DNA from 2 places in the Vogesella lacus genome. Region 2 is predicted to be linked to the other one. Evidence: riboswitches for the same ligand, from Rfam matches in the RefSeq annotation. Region 2 holds a riboswitch; the other holds the start of a gene.
What was found. Region 2 has a riboswitch for glycine ahead of glyA (serine hydroxymethyltransferase). Riboswitches for the same ligand answer to the same signal wherever they lie in the genome.
Positions count from the first base shown of each region.

Region 1 (4,417 bases), on a different contig from region 2:
CGTGATAGCCGCCATAAAACGGCCCGAAGAACGATACTTTCAGCGAGGCAAGGTTGGCCGCACCATTGAACAGCGCACGACCTTCGGCCTGTTTCCAGCGCTGGCTGGCGCTGTCATAGCCGCGGTTGATCACGCGGATGCTGCCGTCGGCCTGAGGCTGGTATTCGGCGCTGACATCGCTGAGGCCGCGCTCGAAACGGTGGTCAAGGCGGGCAATTTCATACCACTTGCCGCTGTAGCGTTGCACTTCAAAACCGGGCAGCGGACGGATGCCTTCTGGCGGCAGGGTGGCACAGCCGCTCAGCCACAGGCTGGCGGCGACAGTCAGGGCGAGGGCAAACGGGCGCAGGCGCATGAGGTTTCCTTACAGTTGATCCAGCCGCTGGCGAATCGCTGTGGCGGTTGCGGTGATGGCGGCTTGTTCTTCGGGTGGCATATTGTCCAGCTGGCGATAAACCAGCCCCAGGCGCGGGTTGGCCGCGAGCTTCGGCTGTTGCCGCAGGAAAAAATCCCAGTACAGCGCATTGAAAGGGCAGGCGTCCGCACCGTAGCGGGCATCACGGCGGTAGCGGCAATTGCCGCAGTAATTGCTCATGCGGTGCAGATAGGCGCTGCCGCTGACATAAGGCTTGCTGGCCAGAAGGCCGCCATCGGCAAACTGGCTCATGCCCAGCGTGTTGGGCAGCTCCACCCACTCGAAGGCGTCGATATACACGCCGAGATACCACTCGTGCAGTGCCTGCGGTGACAGGCCGGCCAGCAGGGCGAAGTTGCCGATCACCATCAGTCGCTGGATGTGGTGGGCGTAAGCGTCTCGCAGCGACTGGCCGATGGCTTGCGACAGACAGCGCATGCCGGTTTGGCCATGCCAGAACCAGGCCGGCAGTGGCAGCTGATGATCAAAGCGGTTGCGCGTGGCGTAGCCGGGCATTTCGGCCCAGTAAATGCCGCGCACGTATTCGCGCCAGCCGATGATCTGCCGCACAAAGCCCTCGGTGGCGGCCAGCGGTGCGTGGCCGTCTTGCCAGGCGCGGATGGCCGCGGCGACGACTTCTTGCGGCGACAGCATCTTGGTATTCAGCGCAAACGACAGCAGGGCATGAAACAGTAGCGGTGCCTCACTGTGCATTGCGTCCTGGTAATCACCGAAATGCGGCAGGCGATGGGCAATGAAGTCATCCAGCATTGCCAGCGCTTCGGCGCGATTCAGCGGCCAACGTAGTGTCTCGGCTGCGGGCTCGCCAAAGCTGGCAATGCCGGCCAGCTGCAGCATCTGCCACAGCACGCGGTGATCGTGCTGCGGTCGGGTATCAGGCGGCGGCAAAGGTTGGCCGCGCCACGGTTTGCGGTTGTCGGCGTCAAAATTCCATTGCCCGCCCAGCGGCTGGCCGCTGTCATCCAGCAGCAGGCGGTGGCGCTTGCGCATGTAGCGGTAAAACACTTCCATCCGCCACTGCTTCTTGCCGGCAAACAGCTTCGCGGCCTCTTCGCGACGGGTGTAAAAGTGCTCGCTGCCTACTGCCTCGCAGGGGATGGACTGACGGGCTGCCCAGGTACGCAACTGCTGATCCAGCCGCCACTCGTCTGGCAGTTGCCAGCAAAAACGGCTGGCAGCGTAGTGCTGCAGCAGCGCATCGAGATTGTCGGTGAGGCTGCCGCGATTGCTCGTGTCGTCCAGCCGCACATAGCGCACGCGATGGCCGGCAGCCTTCAGCTGGCGCGCAAAATCGCGCATCGCCGCCAGAATGGCCAGCAGCTTTTGTGCATGGTGAAGCACATAGCCGGCTTCTTGCCGCAACTCCAGCATCACATACACCACGTCGTCGCGGCAGTCGGCAAACCAGCTGTGCTGCGGGTTGAGCTGGTCGCCAAGGATCAGGCGCAGCTCGGTCATGATCTGCCTGCCGGCAAGGGTTGGCTGGCGCACGCGGTGTCTGCGGACAGGCTGCGCATGTCTGGTTTGGGGCGTGTCATTAGTACGTGTACGTATCGGGTGCTTGTCGTTGATGTTGCAGTCAACGTGAAATCGCTATTTGTACAATACAAATTATGTACAATATTTAGGTGGGTACGCAAGAAACCCTCGCGGCCAACTGTCTGCAGGAGAGGGGGTTTACCGGATGAAAATGCGCAAGAAGGCTGATTTGCCAGCAAAAATCTGTGCAAGATGCGGCCGGCCGTTCAGCTGGCGCAAGAAGTGGCAGGCGGTGTGGGATGAGGTGAAATACTGTTCAGACCGCTGCCGGCAACGCTAGCGGCAGGCGCTTCTGTCCGTCAGCTTGAGGGTGGAAAATGGTATCGGGTCACAGCTAAAAATGCTGCTGTGGTGCGGGATTTCGCCGGATTTCAGTGCTTCGAGCGGGTGTTGCTGGCAAGGTGTCTGTCATTATTTTCCATAAGCCAGACGGTGACTGATGGCGGATTTTCATGACATTCATTGTGTCATATGGCAAGTGACTGATCTGGCGGCCAAAACCTGCTTGCCAAGGTGGCTATCGCCAACGATAATGCGCGCATTCCGCAGGAGAGAGTGATTGCCCGCTTGGGTGGTCGCCGCCGAAGGCGCAAGTGCACCCGCAATCGCTCAGGCAAAAGGACTGCATGAATCGGGCTTTGGCCCGCAGAATCTGGAGAGCGGCGCACAGGATGCGCCCACCGAAGGGGCTAACGGCGCAATGCCGGAAAATCTCAGGTGCAGGGACAGAGGGGTGTGAGAAAACAGAGGATACTCACGCTCGCAACAAGGACCTGTCATGACAGCCCTGCAACACACCCCGTTCTACGACGCACACATCGCTTCCGGCGCCAAGATGGTTGACTTCGCCGGTTGGGAAATGCCCATCCATTACGGCTCGCAGCTGAAAGAGCACGAAATCGTGCGTACCGATGCCGGCATGTTCGATGTTTCGCACATGACTGTTGTCGACATCACCGGCAGCGACGCTAAAGCCTGGTTGCAGAAACTGATCGCTAACGATGTGGCCAAGCTGGGCTTCGAAGGCAAGGCACTGTACTCCGGCATGCTGAACGAGCAGGGCGGCGTGGTGGATGACCTCATCGTTTACCTGACCGCGACCGGCTACCGCATGGTAGTGAACGCCGGCACGACCGAAAAAGATCTGGCGTGGATGGACAAGCAGTCCGCCGGCTTTGACGTGAAGCTGCAAGTGCGCCGCGATCTGGCGATGCTGGCCGTTCAAGGACCGCAGGCTATCGACAAGGTATGTCTGGTCAAGCCGGAGCTGGCCGAAGGCATCCGCGCACTGAAAGTATTCCAGGGCCTGCCGCAAGGCGAGTGGTTCTACGCCCGCACCGGCTACACCGGTGAGGACGGTCTGGAAATCATGGTTCCGGCTGCCGAAGCCATTACCTTCTTCAACCAGCTGAAAGAAGTTGGCGTATCGCCTATCGGCCTGGGCGCGCGTGACACCCTGCGTCTGGAAGCCGGCATGAACCTGTACGGCCACGATATGGACGAAACCGTCTCCCCGCTGGAAGCCGGCATGGGCTGGACCCTGGCCTTTACCGAAGGCCGCGATTTTATTGGCCGCGCCGCGCTGGAAGCGCAAAAGGCTGCTGGTGTCGCCATGAAGCAGGTTGGCCTGGTGCTGGAAGGCCGTGGCGTACTGCGCGAAGGCCAGAAAGTCGTGGTGGATGGCCAGGAAGGCATCATCACCAGTGGCACCTTCTCCCCGACCCTCAAGCATTCCATCGCCATCGCCCGTGTACCGGCCTCGACCGGCGCAGTGGCCCACGTTGATCTGCGTGGCACGCTGACCGAAGTGCGTGTGGTGAAAATGCCGTTCGTGCGTAACGGCAAAAAGGTTTTTGAATAAGTCTGGTGTATAACGCAGGGCGAGAGACGACAGCCCTGCCGAATCCTTACCCAATCTGGAGAGTAAACATGAGCAACATTCCTGCAGAACTGAAATACGTATCCAGCCACGAGTGGCTGCGTCTGGAAGCCGATGGCTCCGTTACCGTTGGTATTACCGAACACGCACAAGAGCTGCTGGGCGACATCGTATTCGTCGAGCTGCCAGGTGTTGGCGCTGCGCTGGCTGCCGATGAGCAGGCTGGTGTGGTCGAGTCCGTGAAGGCTGCTTCCGACGTATACGCGCCTATCGCTGGTGAAATCCTCGAAGTGAACGCCGAACTGGAAGGTCAGCCTGACCTGGCCAACAGCGATCCGTACGGCGCTGGCTGGTTCTTCAAGATCAAGCCGGCCAATGCCGCTGATCTGGATGCCCTGATGGACGCGGCTGCTTACGCGGCCGAAATCGGCGCCTGATGAAATGACCCTGCCGTGGCAACGCGGCAGGGTTTTGTTTTTGTGTTGCCCAAACACAGGAAAGACCCGTCTGGCCAGACTTGCGGCCAACCTTGGCCACAGCCGTTTTTCCTGTGTTTCTGTAAC
Region 1 covers NZ_CEETQT010000001.1:470,730-475,146, reverse strand. Annotated here, with positions in the region: gene ACZ9W6_RS02170 (lipocalin family protein) at 1-355, opposite strand, end outside; gene ACZ9W6_RS02165 (cryptochrome/photolyase family protein) at 365-1,894, opposite strand; gene ACZ9W6_RS02160 (DUF2256 domain-containing protein) at 2,121-2,255, shown strand; glycine riboswitch at 2,512-2,610, shown strand; glycine riboswitch at 2,618-2,714, shown strand; gene gcvT (glycine cleavage system aminomethyltransferase GcvT) at 2,754-3,836, shown strand; gene gcvH (glycine cleavage system protein GcvH) at 3,905-4,291, shown strand.
Region 1: linked by a shared signal. The riboswitch ahead of gcvT (glycine cleavage system aminomethyltransferase GcvT) and the one ahead of glyA (serine hydroxymethyltransferase) in region 2 are both predicted to bind glycine.

Region 2 (4,417 bases):
GGCCCGACAGGCTGGACATCACATCCTGCAATGAACCCACCGCAGTAACGATGGACTCGACTTCGCGGGCAACTTCAGCCATCGCCTTGTGAGAGTCAAAAGCATTGTCACGAGAGCGGGACACCAGCTGCTCAGTCTCACCGACATGATCTGCAATGTGGTTAATGCTGACTGTAATCTCCTCGATCGTTGCCGCCGTTGCCGACAATTCGGATGACTGCACGCGTGAATCCTGGGCAATCTTGTCCGCAACACGATTAAGACCCACCGCATCCATCGCCAAGGCATCAGATTCGCCACGTACCGTCAGGAACATCTCACGCAACTTGGCCACAAACTGGTTGAACGACTCGGCAATCTGGCCGACCTCGTCACGATTACCCACCGGAATGGTCTTGGTCAGATCACCCTGACCACTGGCAACCTCCAGCATGGCCTTGCGCAAGGAACCCAGCCCCGAAAGCATTTTGGCAACACCGGCATAAGTCAGTACCGACGCAATCGACAAGCCAACAATCGCCAGAATGATCAACACTGTCAGCAACTCGCGCACCGGCGACATGGCCTCGGCTTTTGGCACCACGATACCAAGCAGCCAGCCTGTTTTTGGCACAGACATCAGCGAAACCATATTCACTTCGCCACCCAGGTCGATATCCTGAATGCTGCCATCTTTGGCCAGCGAACCAAGGTCGATGCCAGGCACTACTTCGCCGATTTTCTTCAGTACCGAGTCCTTCTGCGGGTGGGCAATCACCTCACCCTCAGCCGTTACCAAGAAGGCATAGCCACCGCCCGGCAATTTGGAAGAGACGATCTCGTCAACCACCCGCGCCAGCGTAACGTCACCGCCAGCAACTGCCGTCAACGTACCGCCCGACTTTTGCGACTCGGCAAAAGTGATGATCGGGCGCTTGGTTGCGGCATCAAGATAAGGAGGCGAAGTGGTCGGGCCATCAACGGCTGCTGCGGCCTTGTACCAAGGCCGGCCAGTCGGATCGTAGCCAGCTGGCAATGCAGGCGATTTGGCATCCATGGTCATGGTCTTGTCTGGCTGGCCAACATAAGCCGAATCAAAACCACCGGCATGTTGAGCCTGATCCAGAATCGGCTGCAAATCACCCTTGCCGAAACGGCCAAGAATCGAGCTGACAATCTGCTGGCGGCTTTGTACCCATTCGGTCACAAAGCTGGCCTTGTTGTCAGCGGCGAGATTGATCTCGCGGGAGATCTCCTCTTCGAGCGCTTGGCTCATCTTGAAATACACGATGCCACAGAATACTGCTGTTGATGCAGTCATCACCAACAACACGAACATCATCAATCGGGTTCGGATTGTCATGCGCGCTCCCCTTGCTTGCGTTTTTATTTATTGAATGGCCTATTATTCATATAAGCCTTGAGACACGAACTTGCCAAAATATAGTCAACTCAGTCAGTTGACACCAAACCACACGATGACAAAAGACAAACGAGTCAACCAGCAAGTACGTCCCGAACTCGCGCATTTCAGCCTATTCGATGTTATATATCAAGCCTAACTGAGCATTTCATTAAATCCCCGCATCAAAACTACCTCTCAAATTTTAGCCAGCAATGCCAAACAGCAATATTTCTGACAATCGTATATGCCAATCACTTTCCTTGCCGGCATTTGACTTGGACATCAACTTTCTCTAGATTTGCCTGAGCCGCAGGAATGTCAAACATTCCACGGGATACACAGGAGAGACTGTCCGGAACGACTGCGACAGCGCCGAAGGGGAATCGCCCCAGAAACTCTCAGGCAAAAGAACTGTGTGAACCAGGCACTCTGGAGAGCAGGTCTGCAAAGCAGCACCTCGCCGAAGGCAGCACGGCTACCGCAATCTGGTAGCCAGAATCTCTCAGGCAAAGGGACAGAGGGGGCAACGTCGGGTGATACCGGACGGGGCTCCTTTTTTCATTCCAGCCCTACCCCTACACACTCGCCACTACCAGCCGATCACAAGACCCGTTGTCTTGCGGCACATAACAGGAGTTGCGCGATGTTTCACAGAGAGATGGAAATTGCCGGATTTGATGATGCGCTATGGGCGGCCATGCAGGCCGAAACACTGCGTCAGGAACAACACATCGAGCTGATTGCCTCGGAAAACTATGCCAGCCCGCGCGTCATGCAGGCACAGGGCAGTCAACTAACCAATAAATACGCCGAAGGCTACCCGGGCAAGCGCTATTACGGCGGCTGCGAACATGTTGATGTGGTTGAGCAACTGGCTATCGACCGTGCAAAGCAGCTATTTGGCGCTGATTACGCCAATGTGCAGCCACACTCCGGCAGTCAGGCCAACGCAGCGGTATACATGTCGCTGCTGCAACCGGGCGACACCATTCTTGGCATGAGCCTGGCCCATGGCGGTCATCTCACCCACGGTGCCAAAGTCAATTTCTCCGGCAAAATCTACAATGCCATCCAGTACGGCATTGACAGCCAGAGCGGCGAAATCGATTACGACGAGGTGGCAAGGTTGGCCGCAGAGCACCGCCCCGAGATGATTGTTGCCGGCTTCTCCGCCTATTCGCTGATCGTAGACTGGGCACGCATGCGCGAAATTGCCGACAGCATCGGGGCATGGTTATTCGTGGACATGGCCCATGTCGCCGGACTGGTTGCCGCCGGCCTTTATCCCAACCCGCTGCCACACGCCCATGTGGTCACCACCACCACCCACAAGACCCTGCGCGGCCCACGCGGCGGCCTGATCCTTGCGGCCAACCCGCCGGAAGAGCTGGTCAAAAAGCTGCAATCACTGGTTTTCCCCGGCATTCAGGGCGGCCCACTGATGCATGTCATCGCTGCCAAGGCGGTTGCCTTCCTTGAGGCACAGCAACCCGAGTTCATTACTTACCAGCAGCAAGTGCTTGCCAATGCACGCTCAATGGTCAGCACCTTCCAGCACCGCGGCTACAAGATTGTCTCGGGCAAAACCGATGATCACCTGTTCTTGCTGGATCTCATCGACAAAGGCATTACCGGCAAAGCGGCAGATGCCGCACTGGGTGCGGCCAACATCACGGTCAACAAGAATGCCGTGCCCAACGACCCGCAAAGTCCGTTTGTCACCAGTGGCATCCGCATCGGCACACCAGCCATCACCAGCCGCGGCTTCAAAGAAGCAGAAGCCACCCTGATTGCCAATCTGGTTTGCGACATTCTGGATGATATTGACAACACCGAGGTTGCCAATCGGGTAAAACGCCAGGTTCTGGCGCTTTGCGCTGACTTCCCCGTCTATCGTTAAGTACAATCCGGCGGCTGCGGCCAACGTAGCCGCCACACACACCCGTCAAACCTGGGTTGGCCGCAAGGCCACCCGAGCAAAAATAAGAGAAGCAGCATGGCAATTAGTGTTTTTGACCTGTTTAAAATCGGTATCGGCCCATCCAGCTCGCACACCGTCGGCCCGATGCGCGCAGCCCGCCAATTTATCGCACGGCTCGACAAGGATGGCCTGCTTGGCATTACCTGTCGGGTGAAGTCAGAGATGTTCGGCTCGCTCGGTGCCACCGGCAAAGGCCACGGCACCGATACCGCCGTGCTGCTTGGCCTGCAGGGTGAGCTGCCGGATCTGGTCGACACTGATCAGGTCGACACCATGCTGCATGCCATTCGCGAAGCCCGCTCGATCAACCTGCTGGGCAAGCACACCATCAATTTCAACGAGTCAGAAGACCTGATTCTCTACAAGCGCAAGGCGCTGCCCTACCACCCCAACGGTATGATATTCGAGGCATTTGATGCTTCGGGCAACAGCCTCTCCAAGCGTGCCTATTACTCAGTAGGCGGCGGCTTTGTTGTGGATGAAGCGGCCATCGATGCCGGCTTCACCCCGCCAGGTGTCACCGAGCTGCGTCATCCATTCAAAAGTGGTGCCGAACTGCTGGCACTGTGTCAGCGCCATGGCAAGTCCATCAGCCAGATCATGCTGGAAAACGAACTGGCCTGGCGCACAGAAGATGAAATCCGCAGTGGCCTGCTGCAAATCTGGCAGGTCATGCAAGCTTGCGTGAAGCGCGGCTGCGAGCGCGAAGGCATCCTGCCAGGCGGCATGAAAGTCAAACGTCGCGCATCTGACATGTATCGCAAGCTGCTGGCCTCACCAGAAGCTGCGCTGCGTGACCCACTGACTGTACTCGACTGGGTCAACCTGTATGCACTCGCAGTCAATGAAGAAAATGCTGCCGGCGGCCGCGTAGTGACCGCACCGACCAATGGTGCAGCAGGCATTATTCCTGCCGTCTTGCACTATTACGCCCGATTTGTACCGAATGCCAATGACGAAGGTGCGATCCGCTTTCTGCTGACTGCTGGCGCCATCGGCATTCTGTTCAAACTTAATGCTTCCATCTCTGGCGCTGAAGTTGGCTGCCAGGG
Region 2 covers NZ_CEETQT010000010.1:58,599-63,015, forward strand. Annotated here, with positions in the region: gene ACZ9W6_RS13565 (methyl-accepting chemotaxis protein) at 1-1,342, opposite strand, end outside; glycine riboswitch at 1,714-1,808, shown strand; glycine riboswitch at 1,810-1,906, shown strand; gene glyA (serine hydroxymethyltransferase) at 2,028-3,284, shown strand; gene ACZ9W6_RS13575 (L-serine ammonia-lyase) at 3,381-4,417, shown strand, end outside.